4 regions of the Citricoccus parietis genome follow, and region 3 is predicted to be linked to each of the others. Evidence: predicted binding sites of a transcription regulator. Region 3 holds the regulator's gene; each other region holds the start of a gene.
What was found. The regulator LexA, encoded in region 3, represses DNA repair genes until DNA is damaged. The targets are predictions, from matches to a motif close to TCGAACANNTGTTCGA.
Positions count from the first base shown of each region.

Region 1: the regulator LexA is predicted to act here: its motif matches at 2,183-2,198, upstream of ACFFIO_RS02145 (LexA family protein).
Region 2: the regulator LexA is predicted to act here: its motif matches at 2,564-2,579, upstream of ACFFIO_RS09180 (HNH endonuclease signature motif containing protein).
Region 4: the regulator LexA is predicted to act here: its motif matches at 2,232-2,247, upstream of ACFFIO_RS00430 (HNH endonuclease signature motif containing protein).

Region 1 covers NZ_JBHLWH010000006.1:14,684-18,893, forward strand. The annotation lists partial or broken gene ACFFIO_RS02130 (arsenic resistance protein) at 1-57, shown strand, start outside; gene ACFFIO_RS02135 (hypothetical protein) at 222-395, shown strand; gene ACFFIO_RS02140 (Y-family DNA polymerase) at 440-1,738, opposite strand; gene ACFFIO_RS02145 (LexA family protein) at 1,719-2,087, opposite strand; gene ACFFIO_RS02150 (hypothetical protein) at 2,559-3,170, opposite strand; gene ACFFIO_RS02155 (heparan-alpha-glucosaminide N-acetyltransferase domain-containing protein) at 3,591-4,210, opposite strand, start outside.
Region 2 covers NZ_JBHLWH010000027.1:18,314-22,523, forward strand. The annotation lists gene ACFFIO_RS09170 (Glu/Leu/Phe/Val dehydrogenase dimerization domain-containing protein) at 10-1,326, opposite strand; gene ACFFIO_RS09175 (LysR family transcriptional regulator) at 1,556-2,503, shown strand; gene ACFFIO_RS09180 (HNH endonuclease signature motif containing protein) at 2,619-4,210, shown strand, end outside.
Region 3 covers NZ_JBHLWH010000027.1:158,370-162,579, forward strand. The annotation lists gene ACFFIO_RS09800 (Ig-like domain-containing protein) at 1-1,141, opposite strand, end outside; gene ACFFIO_RS09805 (LysM peptidoglycan-binding domain-containing protein) at 1,252-1,611, opposite strand; gene lexA (transcriptional repressor LexA) at 1,822-2,565, shown strand; gene ACFFIO_RS09815 (hypothetical protein) at 2,571-3,467, shown strand; gene ACFFIO_RS09820 (ATP-dependent DNA helicase) at 3,464-4,210, opposite strand, start outside.
Region 4 covers NZ_JBHLWH010000001.1:92,905-97,114, reverse strand. The annotation lists gene ACFFIO_RS00445 (DNA polymerase III subunit alpha) at 1-860, shown strand, start outside; gene ACFFIO_RS00440 (SRPBCC family protein) at 857-1,378, shown strand; gene ACFFIO_RS00435 (dihydrofolate reductase family protein) at 1,360-2,049, opposite strand; gene ACFFIO_RS00430 (HNH endonuclease signature motif containing protein) at 2,294-4,075, shown strand.

The DNA of each region.
Region 1 (4,210 bases), on a different contig from region 3:
GTGCGGCTTATCCCGCGCCTGATCCCCGCCCGCGGCCCGGAACGCTCGGACGCCTAACCCCGCTGGGCACTGGTCACCCCCGACAAGCGTCAGCACATTTGCGACGACGCTGTTGCATCAGCCGATTAATGCTCAGACCTCGGGCCATCACATACCGTCCACACATGAGCCCCAGTCTGCCGCACCCGACCTCCTGGGCCGAAGGCACATAGGCTGAACGGATGAACATCACCACCGTCATCGAGACCATCCCCGACGATGACACGGGTCGTGGAGATCGGAAGGCCGATGAGTTGACGGCTGAGGGCGAGTCCTACGAGGCGGCGGTTGCCGCGCTGCGTGAGCGAGTGCCCGCCGGCTGGCGCATCATGAATCTGCGCCGCAGCGAGTACTGAGCCGAATGCCCCTCACCACTGGTCCCGGTGTCTGCGGGTGTCCTTCACAGGCGGACAGTGACGAGCTCGTCCCAGTGAGTGGTGGCCCGAGGGGAGAGCATGGCGCGGCGCATCTGCCAGGACGGTGGTGTTCCGAGGCCCCCATATCCCAGGCCAATACTCCCGACCCCGAAGCGGGCCACCACAGCATCTAGGGTGGGGCCGAGCTGCCGGCCCTCACCAGGCGGGCCGAGGCCGGGGAGGGTCTCGGCCTGGCCGGCCGGGCGTAGATCGGTGAGTACGACGCCGGCCCGCACGTACCGGGTGCCCGGACGGATCAACTCGGCTAGCCCTAGGGATCCGCGTGCGATCGTCAGCGGCTCTGCCGTGGGTACGGGCAGCACGGCACTGACCTGGGGTGAGTGGGGTTCCTGGTCTGTGGCGAACGGGGAGGTGGAGGCCCAAGCCGTGAGCACGCGGGCCTGCTGGCCGGCACTGCGGAGGCGGGAGGCGAGTTGCTGGGCGTAGATGGACAGGACTTGGCGCATGGCCGGGGTGGTGGTGACCGGCTCCGAGAAAGATCGGGAGTAGATGAGCTGATCTTTGTACTGGCGGGGTTCTTCTTCCAGGGGGATGCAGGGTGTGCCGCGCAGTTCGCGCACGGTGCGCTCCAGGACCACCGAGAACCGCCGACGCATCTGCCCGGGGTCTTGGGCGGCGAGGTCGGCGGCGGTATGGATATTCAGATTCGCCAGGCGGCGGCCGAGACGTCCGGCCACGCCCCACAAGTCGGTGACGGGGATGCTGGCCAGAATGGCGTCCCGTTGGGTGGGGGAGTAGCCCCCGAAGTGGCACACACCGACTTCGGCTAGCGGGGCGGAGCGCTTCACCCCGAGCAGGGCGACCTTCGCTAGGGTTTTGGTGGGGGCGATGCCCACGCGCACGGGGATCCCGGTGCAGCGGGCCACGTCCTCGCGGATACGCCGGCCGAGCTGCACCAGCTCCTCGACGGTGCCCCGCAGGCCGATGAACGACTCATCAATGCTGTAGACCTCTTGCCAGGCCGCGTGCCGGCCGATGACCTCCATGACCCTCGCCGAGAGGCTGCCGTACAGCTCATAGTTGGAGGACCGCGCCACGATCCCCTGCGCCGCGGCGACGGGCTCGAGCTTGAACCAGGGCATGCCCATGGGGATCCCCAGCGCTTTGGCCTCCTGGGACATGGCCACCACGCAGCCATCGTTGTTGGACAGCACCACCACCGGACGATTCTCCAGGCTCGGGTCGAAGACCCGCTCGCACGAGGCGTAGAAACTGGCGCAGTCCACCAGGGCGATCATGGCCTCACGAGGCGCGGGAGACATGATGCAGTGCCACCGTGACCACACCCCAGACCCGCAGATCCGAGAGTGAGGGAACGGCGATGTCGGGATACGCCGGGTTCTCCGAGGAGAGCACCACGCGGCCGTCGGCGTGGATGCTGAGTCGTTTCACGGTCAGTTCGCCATCGAGCACGGCGATCACCACGTGGCCGTGCTGGGGTCGAATCGAGCGATCGACCACCAGTTCGTCGCCGTCCCAGATCCCGGCACCGGTCATGGAGTGTCCCCGCGCCCGCACCAGGTACGTCGAGGCCCGGTTGGGCATCAGGTGCTCGCTCAGGTCGATCTCGGCGGTGGTGTAGTCCTGGGACGGCGAGGGGAAGCCGGCCATGACCACGCCGTCCTCGACGCGCGTTCGGAGCTGGTCGTCTAGCCCATCGGCCAGGGCCCGGACCTCAGTTGCCAGCAACTCTCCACCCCAATGAATCGAAACTATGTTCGATTGGTAATCGTACACGTGGTAACTGGAGGCCGCTGCCAGAATCTGCTCTCGCCGGCCGCGGTTGGGGCGCTGGTTGGACGGGTGAGGCGACAGGCCTACGAGCCGGCCTTGATGTGGGGCCCAGCGGTTGGCAACGTCCGCAACAATGGCCCGGAAATTGCTGCTGCCCTAGGCGGGTTTGCCCGCCTTGTCCTCAACTGTTGTGGAGGCCCTAACCCCACCCTGTCTTCTGCACTCAGTGCCGTCTCACGTCGTGATCCGCGGTCTTGCAAGTAGGCCGCGCGGCTACTATTGTTTGAAGTGCCCACCGTTACGACGGACAGGGAAGAAGGCCTTAGAACCCCAGCCGGACGACTGGATCTAGGGCCTTTCGTTTTGCCCTGTGGGAATCAGGGATTCGGGAGTGCTCTGCTTGAGGTAGATCGTCTGCTCCAGCGCCTCAAGATATTGGTGCTCCCCTATGTGGGAGGCGTTGACCGCTCCGAGCACTATGTCGGAGATCCATAGCAGGGGCTCATCTCCGCCGCGACGGTGCGAGATGCGGATTCCTCGATCGAGGCCTTGGCCTTGAAGGGCGACAATGTGGGCCCGGTCTCTCTTGTCCTGTGCCTCGGTGCGACATTCGAGGGTGAGATCGTAAACCTCGAGATCAGCGAGTTGATAGTAGAGGACCTCCAGGCACTTGCGACGGAACCGTTCCGTTTTACGCTGACGTTCACTGAGATGGGTCACGATGACATTCATCGGGCCCAGGGCTCCTATGGCTTGCACGATCCGCCGTCGGCTACTGGAGTTCTCATCAGTCCAGTGCAGTTTGATCTGGCCAGGGCGTAGAAGGGGCCGGAGCTCCTCGCGGACCATTTCCACCTGATCGGGCTCCAAGAGTGCCGCACACACCAGGTACTCCTGGGCTGCCTCGCTGCGGGCCACTGAAGACTCATCAAGGTAGGCGTTGAAGGCGGAGATCGGCACCAGTCCAAAGTACTAGGTGAAGACGACCGAAGAACCGAAGCGACCGCCATGCCGCGCGGAGGACGCAGTTTTTGCGCCAACGTAACCCTTGGGCCCGGCCGCCCCTCAATAACTCCCGAACAGTTCACGCTGGTGCCCTCGGAGACTCACAAGCGATGCAAGGAGCGCCTCAGTACGAGCGTTATCGGGCAGGGGCGACATCGATGCCCAAGGCTATCTGGTGCAGGATCAGTGTCCACAGCAGGGATACCGGAGTCGCCTCGGTGGCCAGTCCTTCCATAGACCCACCTCAGTCTCCTCCGGGCCCAGATCCATTACCTACGGGGTGAGGCGGGGTGACTCACGGGGTCCGAGCCAAGGCCTGGGTGACATGTGGGGGGCCAGTTGTGCGGCGTCGGTGGAGACGAAGCCCAGCAGGGCCTAGCCGGTGCCGCTGCCTGGGTCTCGGACCGGGCCGATCTGGTCGGTGTAGCCCGGAGCTTCGTCGTCGGCGAGGTTGATGGTGGTGCCCCGATCGGTCCGGATGGGAGTGCCCCTGGTGGGCCGATCGGTGGAAACCCGAGGATCTTGGCCGGTGCTCGCCTGATCGGGCGAACCGGGAAGTTCTTCGTCGGTGGTGTAGTTGGTGGTATCCCGGGGAGTCTGGACCGAGGTGTCTGAGTGGTGGGTGGCGAGCCCGCCGGTGGGTCCACCGGAGTTGGTGGTTTTGCCGGAAACGAGGCGCCGGCTGCCCTTGACCGACAGGGACACCACCTTCTCCAGCGGGCCTTGGCCGACGGATCGTTGCCAGAACCAGGCGAACGCGACGGCCACCCCCAGGTGCACGAGGAACCACAGAGCGGGTTCGTCGTAGTGGATCTCCAGGGCCAGGACGAGCAGGTGGGCGGAGTAGAGCGTGAGGGTCATGGCGCCCATGGCTGCCAGCGGACTCAGCCATTGCCCCGCCTTGTTGGCGATGAGCAGGAACAGGCCCAGCGCCAGCAGTGCCATGCCGAGGCTGGAGGCGATGGCCAGGGGCATGTTGGTGTGCGGGGTGGTGA
Region 2 (4,210 bases), 140 kb from region 3:
CCGCTGCGGCTAGGGAATGGTGATCTGGCGACCGGCGAGCGCCTCCAGGTTGGCGCTGGCGAATCCCCAGGCACTGCGCCGGGGGCTCACCCTCGCGCCGCTCCATTCCGTGAGCATGTAGGCCACCTTGCCCTGCATCTCCTGCCGCAGGCGGCGGAACGAGTCCTCGGGATCCGTGCCCACCTGCCCCTGCAGCAGCCACCAGGCCCAGGCCGCCGCCCCGGCGTTGGCCACGAAATCCGGGATCACCGGGATCCCGCGCACGGCCAGGCGTTCCTCCGCGTCCGGCGTCGTGGGTGAGTTCGCTGCCTCGACCACCGCCCGGGCCGCGACGTCCGCCACGGACCCGACCCCCAGCGCATAGGAGACCGCCGCCGGGACGAGGATGTCCGCGGGTGCCGCGAGCACCGCCTCGCGCGGCAGCAGCTCGACGCCGGACGGTACGGTCGCCCGATCGATCTCGCCGTAGTGGTCGCGGGCGGCCAGCAGGGCCGGGATGTCCAGGCCGCGGGGACAGAACAGGGTGCCGGCGGCGTCGGCGATCGCGGTCACGGGGACACCGGCCTCGTGCAGGTACCAGGCGGCCCCGCCGCCCATGGTGCCGATGCCCTGGATGGCCACCGTGGTCCGCGTGGGTTCCCATCCGAGGGCGGCCGCCGTCCCCAGGCAGGCCTGTGCCACCCCGTAGCCACCGATCACGTCCCCCAGCGGCAGGCCGTCCCGGTCCACGGTCTCGAGACCTGCGCGGACGCGGTCCAGAGTGGCGGCCGGGTCCGGCGAGCGCCGGATGGCGGCGTGGAAGGACTGGTCCAACCCCAGCCGGGTGAAGACTGCGTCGAGGTCCGACTGGGAGACGCCGAGGTCCTCGGCGGTGACCCAGGAGTTCTCCAGCCACGGCCGCATGTGCGCGAAGAACCGCTCCAGCACGCCGAGCGCGTCCGGGTCCCGCGGATCGCAGTCGACGCCCGCCTTGGCCCCGCCGACGGGCAGGCCGAACGCCGCGGTCTTGGTGGCCATACAGCGTGCCAGGTCGGCGACTTCGTCCCGGGTGCAGCCGGCTCGCATGCGGGTGCCTCCCGTGGCCATGCCCCCGACCAGGGTGTGCACCACGAGCCATCCCCGGGAACCGGTGACCGGATCGGTCCACGCGATCTCATGCTCCGGTGGACGGTCGAAGGGGTCTGGACGCGTGAACGGCTCCCCCGACGGGTTCCTGGGCGGGGCCTCCGGCCTGGTGCCGGGCAGGGTTTCTGGCCGGGTGCTGCGTACCGGTCCACTCGTGCCATAGTGCGTTCGGTTGCCATCAGGGTTCTGGATCAGGGTCATACCCGCCACCTCCATCGAGTTCACGGTTGGTCCCGCAGCGATTCGCCCTCCGGCGTGTGCTCCGGTGCGTGCTTCGGTGAATGTTCGGTTCCCGCCGGATCGGCTCCGGCTCGTACTCCCAGCGTGGAGGGGGTTGCCGTTGGCGTCTATCGCCGGTTCCTGCACGATGCCGTGCACCGGGACTGCAAGGTCTCCCCCGCCATGGCGGCCCGCCCCTATGCTGACGCGCATGGAGTTGTCGTTGCGTCGGCTGAGGATGCTGCGGGAGTTGCACCTGCGCGGCACCGTGACCGCCGTCGCGGCCGCCCTTCACTACAGCCCGTCCGGCATCTCCCAGCAGTTGGCCCAGCTGGAGCGCGACGTCGGCGCCCGGCTCGTGGAGCGGCATGGCCGCCGGCTGCTGCTCACCGACCTCGGGCTCGTCCTCGCCGAACATGCCGAACAGATCCTCGGCTCGGTGGACCGGGCGACGATGGCCCTGGAGCAGGCTCAGAACGGCGTGACGGCACGCCTCACCGCGGGTGTGTGGGCGTCCGTTGCCTCCAGCCTCGTGCCGCAGGCCCTGTCCAGTCTGGCGGTGAGGTATCCCGGTATCGAGGTCCGCACCGTGGAGTTGGACCCCGAGCAGACGGCGGGTGCGGTCAAGGACGGAACCTTGGACTTCTCCTTCGTCATCGACTACTCGGTGACTCCGGTGACCTGGGACCCCAACCTGACCCGGACGGTCATCGCCGTGGAGCGGCTCCACGCCGCCGTGCCCACCGGGATGATCCCCTCCGAGACGGTGCGGCTGGCCCAGTTGGCCGACTATCCGTGGATCCTGGCCCGGGAGAGCGACCACTTCGGCCATGCGGTCCGCATCGCCTGCCACCAGAAGGGCTTCGACCCGAGGATCGTCCACACCGTGGCCGAACAGCCCACCGCCCTGGCCATGGCCGCCGGCGGCCTCGGGGTGACACTGGTGTCCGATCTCGCGCTGGAGCTGATCCCGGACGGAGTGGACATCATCGCCCTGGAGGAACCGGTGATGAGGACGGTCTCCATCGCCTATCGCACTACCCCCACACGCCGGCCGTCCCTCGACCTCGTCATCAACGCGATCCGCACGGCCGCCGCTGAGAAGGGACTGGCCATCGGCTCAGCCCCGGTTTCGTCTGGGTCCGCTCCGGAGTCCTGAGTTTCTCGCTCAGTCATCCACATTTCCGTGGAGGGTGCTTATCTCGTCCGTCCCACATGATCGAATATATGTACTAGCACGAGGGACGGCGACAGGGCGGAAGGAGGGTGGCGGCATGACAGCAGAGGAGAGCGAACCCTCGCGTGGCCTGGACGAGTTGGCCGAGTGGGCCACTCCGGAGGTCCTTGATGTCGCTCGCCAAGCTTTGGAGCTACTGGCTGAACGCCTGTCCGGCCCCACCACGGTCGATGCCTTCGAACGCGTGATCCCGCCACCCACTGATGCAGACTGGTCCGGGCTGACCTCTCTCGCGCCGATTGCCCCGGGAGAGTCACCCCACGGCCCCGACTTCGTGGCCGCACCAGAGACCTTCGCCTCCGGTTCGCTACCCGTCATCCACCGCCGGGTCGAAGATCTGGGGCGTCTTCTGACAGCGGTGCATACTTCGTTGGCCGGTCATGCCGCCCATGCCATGGGTGAGGGTTCCCTCCGCGAGCCGTTGCTCGGCATCCCTGGAGGTGCCAAGCCGTTTCGGGACGCCCCGGACTGGATGGTGAAGACCCTGCGGATTCCCCGGCCGGAGGCACGCAGACGCATCCACCGTGCCCAGCGGGTCCAGCCGCCGGTCCCAGAGATCACTGGCCACCAGCGCAGTGCCGCCTACCCCGTCCTGGCCGAGGCCTTCCTGCAGGGGCATCTCGACCCATGCACTCTCGACCTGATCTCCACGGCCCTGGACCAGACGAAAAAGGATGCCGAGGCGACGAACGCAGACCCCTCCTTGACCGCGGATTGGCTGTCCCGGGGCGAGGAGACCCTGACGGCCCAGGCCACCGTCCTGGACCCGGAGTTGATGCGACATGCCTGTACCCGCTGGCGTCAGTGGGCCCAACACGCGCTCAACCCGGATGGGGCAGAACCGTCCGAGGCCGTCCCGTCCGTCGAGCAGGGACTTTCCTACCGAGGCAAGCGTCGGGGCTTCCACCTGTGGAAGATCGCCGCGGACGACCTCCAGCACGAGGTCCTCAGCACCATCGCCGGCGCCGCGACCAACCCCCGCGCGCAGACCGATGTTCTCCAGAGCGATGCAGCGCCCACCAGCAGCGCGAGGACAACTGCGGAGACGCCCGCAGGCAGCTCCTACGAGGCTGGCGAAGCGGGCAGCGCCGAAGTCGACCCCACGAACGGCGCAGAGGTTCCTTCGGTGGAGAACCCTTCGTCGGAGGTTCCTGTCGAGGACGTCTCGGATGGAGCAGGCCTCTGGCCGGATGCCGACGTCATGTCCGTCGACCGGCGGTCCCGTCACCAGCGCCAACTGGACGGCCTGACTTCCGCCCTCATGGGGGCATTGGCATTGGTCGAGGGCAACGGCCTGCCGTCGTCCGGCGGGAACCGCCCTCTGGTCATGGTGACCATCGACTACGAGACACTCGCCGGTCAGGTCGGGAGCAGCCAGGATTCCACAGCCGGAACCTCCCCGCCCGAATCCAGATCGGCCGACGCACCGAAACCGCCAGAACCACCAGACCCACCCGACGAGCCGGACATGCTTCCACTCGACCTCGGCACCTACAGGTCGGAGGCGGCCTTCACCGGTCCGATCAGTCCCAACACCGTCCGTACCCTCGCCTGTGACGCCGACATCCTGCCCGTGGTCATGGGCGGCCCAGGGCAGGTCTTGGACGTGGGGCGCACCCAACGGCTCTT
Region 3 (4,210 bases):
GTTCGAGGTCGTCCCAGTTGGCGACCACCTTCATCTGGTCGAGGACCATCCAGTTGGTCCCGGACGTCGTGTCGTTGAGTACCACGACATCGCGGTTCACCCGGAAGACCAGCTCCGCGCCGGCCGTCAGCTCGGGGATGGGGACGATCTGATCCTGTTCTTCACCGTCACAGTCCTGCAGGTAGTGCCCGGTGACGGCCGAGGCGGCATGAAGGCAACCGGCTACCCGAACGGGGGCCGTTGCCGCCACACTGCCGTCAGCACCAGCGGGTGAGGTCGATCCGGCGGAGGCGTCCGTGGGAGGGACGATGCTCATGGCCTGAATGTCCCCGTTGGACAGAGCCACGGTGACCAGGTCCCGCTCGGTAGACAAAGCCACCTGGTCCACCTCAGGACCGGACGGCTGTGGCACCGCACCCACCAGCCGCTCATCCTGCACGGAGTGGCCTGGCCAGGACAGGGTGCCGGACTCAGGGTCCACCACCACCGGAACGTCGCCCACGGCCACCAGCTGCGGTTCCTGCATTCCGGACAACCCTTCGAGGCCGTCCTGGCGGGTCTCCACCAGGGCACCAGGCTGCTCGCCCTCGGCCGCGAAGCGAATCACGGTGTCCCGGCCGAGGTCCGCCACGAACACCTCGCCACCCACCGTGGTCGTCGACGTCACGGCTCCCTCGGCCTCGTAGAGCGGTTCGTCCGTCGAGACCTGGGGCGTCGGGTCCACCGTCCCCGCGTAGACGGCCCCCTCGGCGGGATTGCTGGCCGAGATGACGCCGGCGCCCAGCGCGAAATCCTGGGTGGCCGGCATCATGACCTGGTCGCCGGCGACCATGGCGGTGGTGTCAATGGAGGTCAAGGCGCCGGAGGCCGGGTCCAGCATGAGGGCGGTGGCATCCTCCTGGTGAAGTTCGAAGTCCTCCACCGGGGGCCGGAAACCACCGTCCAGGATGGTGGACTCGTGGTTCAGGTGGCCGACGTATCCCCCACTGTTGTGGGTGACCCAGATGCCGGCATCATGCAGGTCGAGGTCAGCCGTGTCGAAGCCGGGATAGAGGAAGGCACCAGTGGCCACGAGGGCACCGACGGCGGAGAAGGCCACCGGGGTCGCCACAGACTTCATCTGCTTGCGCTTGTTCCCCATGAGTGCCCCGTCATCAGCAGTTGATCCGCCTCACTACGGACCCAGGCCATCCTAGCGGCGGGCTGAAGGGAGTCGAATCCCCCGGCACTCCCTGCGGGGCCAGCGGAGACTCAGGCCCCAGCGGGGACGAACAACACCTGACCGGGCTGCAGGTCGCCACCGTCGAGGTCATTAAGTTCGCCGATGCGCAGGATGGCCTCGTTGCGGGGCGACTCGGGGGCCGTGCGCCCGGCGATGGCCCACAAGGTGTCGCCATAGTTCACCGTGACCGTCTCCACGTCCGCAGCCGGCTGGTCATCGGAGGCCGCCGCCGGAGCCATCCCGTGGGCGCCGAAGAAGACGGCGGCCACTGCGGCCAGGACCGCCAGAACGATGACGGGGAACCCCACGAAGAGGAAACGACCACGGCGGTTCAGGTGGAATCCGGCGGAGCCGGCCGTGCGGATCTGGACCGATGCTGCAGTGCTCATGCTCTTCTGCCTCTCCTCCCGGAACCCCGGGCCATCTAGAACGTGTGTTCGACTGCTTCGACGTCATGTCTAGCACGCCTGTTCGAAACATGCCAAGAAAAATTCGAACATATCTTTGAATCGAGGGTGTGACTCCGGTACCGTCGGACCCAGCGACCAGCAAGAGACACTTCACCAAGACCGACGGACACGATAAGAACGGATGGTCGAATGGCCCCCCGGATTCCCACTCCCGCCCCGGACCCGCACCACGATCACGGCGTCCGGCCCCTCACCGATCGTCAGCGGATCATCCTCGGATCCATCCGCTCTGCGATCGCCGCACACGGGTATCCGCCGTCCATGCGGGAGATCGGAGATGCGGCCGGCTTGGCCTCGCTGTCATCGGTCACCCATCAACTGGGTCAGCTGGAGAAGCTCGGCTACATCCGCAAGGATCCGGGCCGCCCGCGGGCCATGGAGGTCCTGCTGGACGAGAACGGCCTGGCCCTCGTGGCCGAGTCCGCCGTCACGTCCCCCGAATCGGCAGCCACGCCGGAGGGGGCGGTGAGGACCCTGCACACCGGGGCCGCCGACGGTGATGCCGTCCCGGTCCCCCTGGTGGGCCGGATTGCCGCCGGTGGGCCGATCCTCGCCGACCAGCAGGTCGAGGACGTCATGACCCTGCCGCGTCAACTGACCGGCGAGGGGGAACTGTTCATGCTGAAGGTCTACGGCGATTCCATGGTCGATGCGGCCATCTGCGACGGCGACTGGGTGGTGGTGCGTCAGCAGAACAACGCACAGAACGGGGACATCGTCGCCGCGTTGCTGGACGACGAGGCCACCGTCAAGACCTTCCGGCAGCGGGATGGCCACACGTGGCTGCTGCCGCAGAACTCTGCGTATGAGCCCATCCTCGGCGACGAGGCGACGGTCATGGGCAAGGTCGTCACGGTACTCCGGGCGCTCTGAGCCCCATGAACCATCGGCCTCTGCCGCCGGGCGTCCGCGTGGCGGATGCCGAGGAGTTCGTCTACACCCACGGGCGGCTGCTCGAACGCCGCCGGGTGGACCTGCTGCTCCACGGCGGCGGCACCGAGGGTGTCCTGGCTGCCCTGGGGGCGTACCGCAATCCTGACGGTGGATTCGGTCACGGCCTCGAACCCGATGTGCAGTCACCGAAGAGTGAGGCGCTCTCCACGCTGACGGCTCTGGACCTCTTGGCCGGTTGGGATCTGGCCGAGCACCCCTGGGTTCGCTCTGGACTGGAATGGGTGGCCTCGACTTCCGGGCTGGACGGTTCCGTGCCGTTCGTCACCGAGGCCTCCCTCGAGTGGCCCCATGCACCGTGGGTCCAACCGGTTCCCGGCGGTTCGCACCTCACGTATGGCTTCGCCGCCGCAGCCCTGCTGACGGGGTTCGCGGGCGGGTGGGCTGAGGCCGCCTCGGACTGGTGCCGCCTCCGCTTGTCCCGGGCTGCGACTGCCGGCGACCTGCCCGCCTATGAGGCCAAGTACGCCCTGAGGTTCCTCGCTGCGGACGGCCTTCCCACGGGCTCGGTCGACAGCCCGATTCTGGCAGCCCTTCGTGAGCGGTTGTCCGCCAACGGCTCCCTCCCCGTGCAGGGTGGCGTTGAGGACGAGAGCATCCATGCGCTCGACCTGGTCCACCATCCTTGGACGGTCCCCTTCCCCTCGGACCTCTACGGCGGCCTGGTCCCTGCGGCCGTGATGTCCCGGGACCGCCGGTGGCTCGCATCCGCCCAGGAGCCCGATGGCGGATGGTCCGTGGACTGGCCGGCCTGGAGCCCGGCCCCCGGCATCGAATGGCGGGCCATTCGCACGGTCGGCGCCCTCGAGATGCTGATCCGCTAGTCAGCGGGACGGAGCCGCTCCAGCACGCCGCGGACCACGGAGGGATCGGCCGTCGGCCAGAAGTCCGGCAGGGTCGAACGCAGGAACGATCCGTACCGTTCCGTCGCGAGCCTGGAGTCGAGGACAGCCACCACACCGCGGTCCGTCGCGGTCCTGATGAGCCGGCCGGCGCCCTGCGCCAGGCGGACCGCCGCATGGGAGGCGGAGACCGCCATGAACCCGTTGCCGCCATGCCGGCTGATGTCTCTGGACCGCGCCGTGGACAGGGGATCGTCCGGTCGCGGGAACGGGATCCGATCGATGACCACCAGGCGGCAGGACTCGCCGGGTACGTCCACGCCCTGCCACAGGCTCATGGTCCCGAACAGACAGGTGTCCTCCTCCGTGGCGAACTGACGCACCAGGGCGGTCAGCGTGGTGTCGCCCTGGCACAGGATCGTGGGCTTCGGACCGAGCCGCGTGCGCATCTCGGCGGCAGCGTCCTCGGCGGCTCGTTTGGAGGAGAACAGGCACAGAGCGCCGCCGCCGGACGCCCTGAGCAGTGCCTCGAGTTCGTCATAGGCCTCGGGGGCAGCGAACCGACCCGGCTTCGGCAGATGCCGGGCCACGTAGAGCACACCCTGCCTCGGGTAGTCGAAGGGGCTGCCCACGTCCAGACCGGTCCAGGCCGGCGCCCCCTCGCCCATCAGGCCGAGGGATCCCGCCACCGGGTTGAACGACTCACCGATGGCCAGCGTGGCCGA
Region 4 (4,210 bases), on a different contig from region 3:
ACCTGGTGCACCATCTGGAACTGCAGCACGGCGGGCAGGCGGAAGGGCTGTCGGGGCGGAGGAAGCGGTCCGGGGGGCGCCAGGTCGACGGTCAGCTCTCCCTGGAGTTGCCTGATACCGAGGCAGCGGCGATCGTGCCGATGTTCCCGGAGCCCAGTCGGGACCAACGGGTGCGGACCGAGCTCGATCTGACCGCCATGGACACGACCGCCCACTTGATGGAGTCGCACCGGCCGTACCTGGAGGCGCTCGGGGTGACGGCGGCGGAGGACCTGCTCGGGTTGCGGTCACAGTCGCGGGTGCTGGTGGCCGGGGTGCGGGTGGCGACGCAGACCCCGCCCATGCGCAGCGGCAAACGCGTGGTGTTCATCTCCGTGGACGACGGAACGGGTTGCGTGGACGCCTCATTCTTCACGGAGGCCCAGCATGAGACCGGTGAGATGCTGTTCTCGGCCCGGCTGATGCTGATCGAGGGCACGACGCGACGGACCGGTCCCAAGGCCATCAGCCTGCAGGCCATTCGTGCCTGGGACCTGCACCGGCCCGAGTCCCTGCCTGATCCGGACCATCTGGAGGGCACGCGGGACGAATGGCGGGCCTGGCTGCGCCGGGACCGGACCCGGGCGGGTGCGCCACCTGCTCCGGTGCCGTGGGGTCCTGCTGCCTCATCAGCCGCCCAACAGCAGGAGACCGGTGGCTCGCGTCAGGTGGCGGGGGCCACCGCGCGGCGTCCCGACATCCCTCACCATGACACCGGGTCCTGGCCGGTCAAGGTGCGCGGCCCGGTGGGAGTTCCGGAGGGTGCCTCGGCGACGGGCGGAAACCGGTCTGCCCCAGAACGTGCGACGATCGGACCATGACGAGCACATTCACGGTGGTGACCCCGTCGTCGCACGCAGCCGAGCGGCTCTTCGAGCTCTCCCTGAGCATTGACGAGCATCTCGGATCGATGGCCGCCTCCGACGAACAGGCCATCGACGGCGTGACCTCGGGGCAGATCGGTCTCGGCGAGACCGTCACCTGGCGGGCCCGGCACTTCGGGATCTGGTTCACCATGACCTCCCAGATCACCGAACATGACCGTCCCCGTCGGTTCGTCGACGAGCAGATCACCGGCCCCTTCCGCTCCTTCCGCCACGTCCACGACTTCTCGAGTGAGGTCCACGGATCCGCGGGAGCCGGACTCGCAACGGCCGGGGGAACCGCTCAGAGGGCGAGCACCATGACGGATACGATCACCGTGACGTCGCCTCTCTTCGGACGCCTGGCCGAAGGGCTGATCCTGGTGCCCTACCTCCGCCGGCTGATCCGGCAGCGCAACCGGCATCTGTTAGCCGTTCTTGACGCCGAAGCCACGGCTCAACGCCAGAAGAAGTGATGCTCCATCCCACTGGGGCTCAGGACACTCTCATGATGGAAGCGGTCCTCGAAGTCCGTCGGACTGGTCCACAGTCGCAGTCCTGAACCGATGTCATGGGGTGCGACGGCGATGTGCAGGTCCTCCACGAGGCCTGCTTCGAGGAACTCCAGCACCGTCGTGACACCACCACCGAGGCGGACGTCCTTGCCCTGCGCGGCGTCCATGGCGATCCTCAGTGCCTCGGACGGGCTGGCATCGAGGAAATGGAACGTCGTGTCGCTGAGCGAGAAGGACGGGCGCAGGTGGTGCGTCAGCACGAACACCGGGGTGCGGAACGGCGGATCATCACCCCACCAGCCCTTCCAGTCCTCGCTCGTCCAAGGGCCCCGGAACGGACTGAATTTGTGGCTGCCCATGATCTCGGCCCCGATGTTGTGGGTGAAGTCGCGGACGATGTGGTCGTCCACACCCCGGGAGCCGCCGGGATCCGTCCGATTGGGCCAGCTGTCCGTTGCCCCCGCCCACTGAGTCAGGGGGCCCGGGTCCACATGACCGAAGGGGCGTTCCAGGGTCTGGTCTTCCCCTGCGGCGACGCCGTCTTGCGAGACAAAGAAGTTCTGGACTTTGAGTCGTTGAGGCCTGCGCCGGTGAAGCGGCTCGCCGGTGGGGGAATCTGTCGTGGAAGGCATAGGTACATCCCGGTTCTGGGCTGCATTGTCAGCAGTCGGACGCTGGTGGTTGCCCCGAGTGTAGAAACGCACGACGTCGGATGGCCAGATACGTGGTGCGTGCACCTCCTGCACAGGCGACCGAATGCAGGAAGATGTCCACCTTCTGCGGTGGGGGCGCTTATCGTGTCCCGGCATCATGATCGAATATATGTACTAGGCGGACAACTTGGTGAGGTCGCAACTACACGGGGGAGGAGCACCGGTGATCGAGAAGGGCGAGTTGGCAGGGCTGGACCTGCCCAAGTTGCTGGCAGCCTCCCGCCTCCTCCTGGAGGAGCTGGCGGCACGGGTCTCGGATCCCCGGCTGCCGGATGCCGTCGACCGCATCCCGGATGGGCCGGCCCATGATCGTTCCTCGGAGTGGGGGCTGTATGCCCATGCGGACAGGGTGCTCGACGAGAGGGGCGGCGCGGACCCGGATGAGTTGCTGGGCGAAGAATCTCGGAACGGCGAGTCTCCGAACGGCGAGACCCTGGGTGTCACCGCGGAAGCTGTGCCGGAGGGATGTCTGCCGGTCGTGCTGTCCCGGGTCGAGGAGCTCGGCCGATGGGTGGATGTGGCTCGAACGGGGTTGGCGGGACATGTGGGCCACGTCTTCGAAGGGCATGCGACCCGTCGCGGCGTGTTGGGGATACCGGAGGGCAAGTGTGCCTACCGCAATGGGGCGGACTACCTCCAACAGGTCCTGCGCATCCCCCGTCATGAGGCGAAGAAGCGTGTCCGCCGCGCTGCCCGTGTCATGCCGCAGTTGTCACAGGACCGCGCCCAGGTGATTCCACCCGAGATGACTGCACTGGCCGGCACTGTGGCCTCTGCCCAGGCCGACCTCGCCGCGGTGGACACGGTGTCGGATGCCCTTACGTCTGCTCGTGCCGATGCGGCCCGGGCCGGAGCACCGAAGGACCACATCGACCTCTTGATCGCTGAGGGGGAGCGGGTATTGGTTGCCCAGGCGCAGGAGATGGACCCGGACGCCGTACGGAAGGTGTGCGCGTACTGGCGCCAACGCTTCGACGCTGTGGTGAATCCCGATGGTCTCGAGCCCACCGAGGCGCAGATGAACGCGGCCCAGGGGCTCTTCTATCACGGCAAGGGCACCGCGAACCTGCACCGCTGGTCCCTGCTGGCGACCGACGGCCAGCATGAGACGCTGAAGACCCTCGTGTCCGCGTCCTCCAACCCTCGCAGGTCTGCTGACGAGCAGCCGGGTGCCGAGGTGTGGGGGGAGCATCTGGATGTTGCGGACTCGCTGGATTCCCGGAGCCGGGCCCAACGGGAACTGGATGGACTCATCAGTGCTTTGACCGGTGCACTGGCCTTGACGAACCAAACGACTCCCACCGCCGAAGAGGGCGGATCTGACCTGCCCGATGCCGGGGGTGGCGGTGTCAGGCCCCAGGTGCTGGTGACGATCGACTACGAGTCCCTGGCGGGTCACTACACCAGCGTGAAGGGCAGCGCCGGCACCGGTCACATGGTCTCCCAGGCGGCCTATGCGGGTGCAGTCGATCCACAGACCATCCGGCAGAAGGCCTGTGATGCGGACCTGATCCCCATCGTGCTCGGCGGGTCAGGAGAAGTGCTCGATGTGGGTCGATCCCAGAGGCTGTTCACCCGAAAGCTCAGACGGGCCATCGTCGCCCGGGATGGCGGATGCGCGGCGCCCGCCTGTTCCATACCCGCTCCCTGGTGCGAAGCCCACCACATCCGCTTCTGGGAGCATGGCGGGCCCACCAGTGTCGAGAACGGAGTCCTGCTCTGCTCACATCACCACCACGCAGTCCATGCCGGCGCATGGGAGATCGAGGTCAAAGACGGTGTGCCCTGGTTCATCCCTGCCCGCTATCACGACCCCGAACAACGGCCCCGCCGCAACCACTATTGGCGCCCCCGAGATCCAGGTGGTCCTGGCAGTCCGGGGCCCGAGACACCAAGGGGACCAGGGGGACCAGGTCGCCGCGACAATCTCGATGACGCGGCGTGAACCGGATGAACCAACTGAACCAGCTGAATCAACCACCGCCACGCTTCTGACATGCGGCCGTCCGATTCGCACGCCGCCACCAGCGGCACCACGGCATGCACGCCATCAGACGGCGAACCACCCACGACTGCCCTA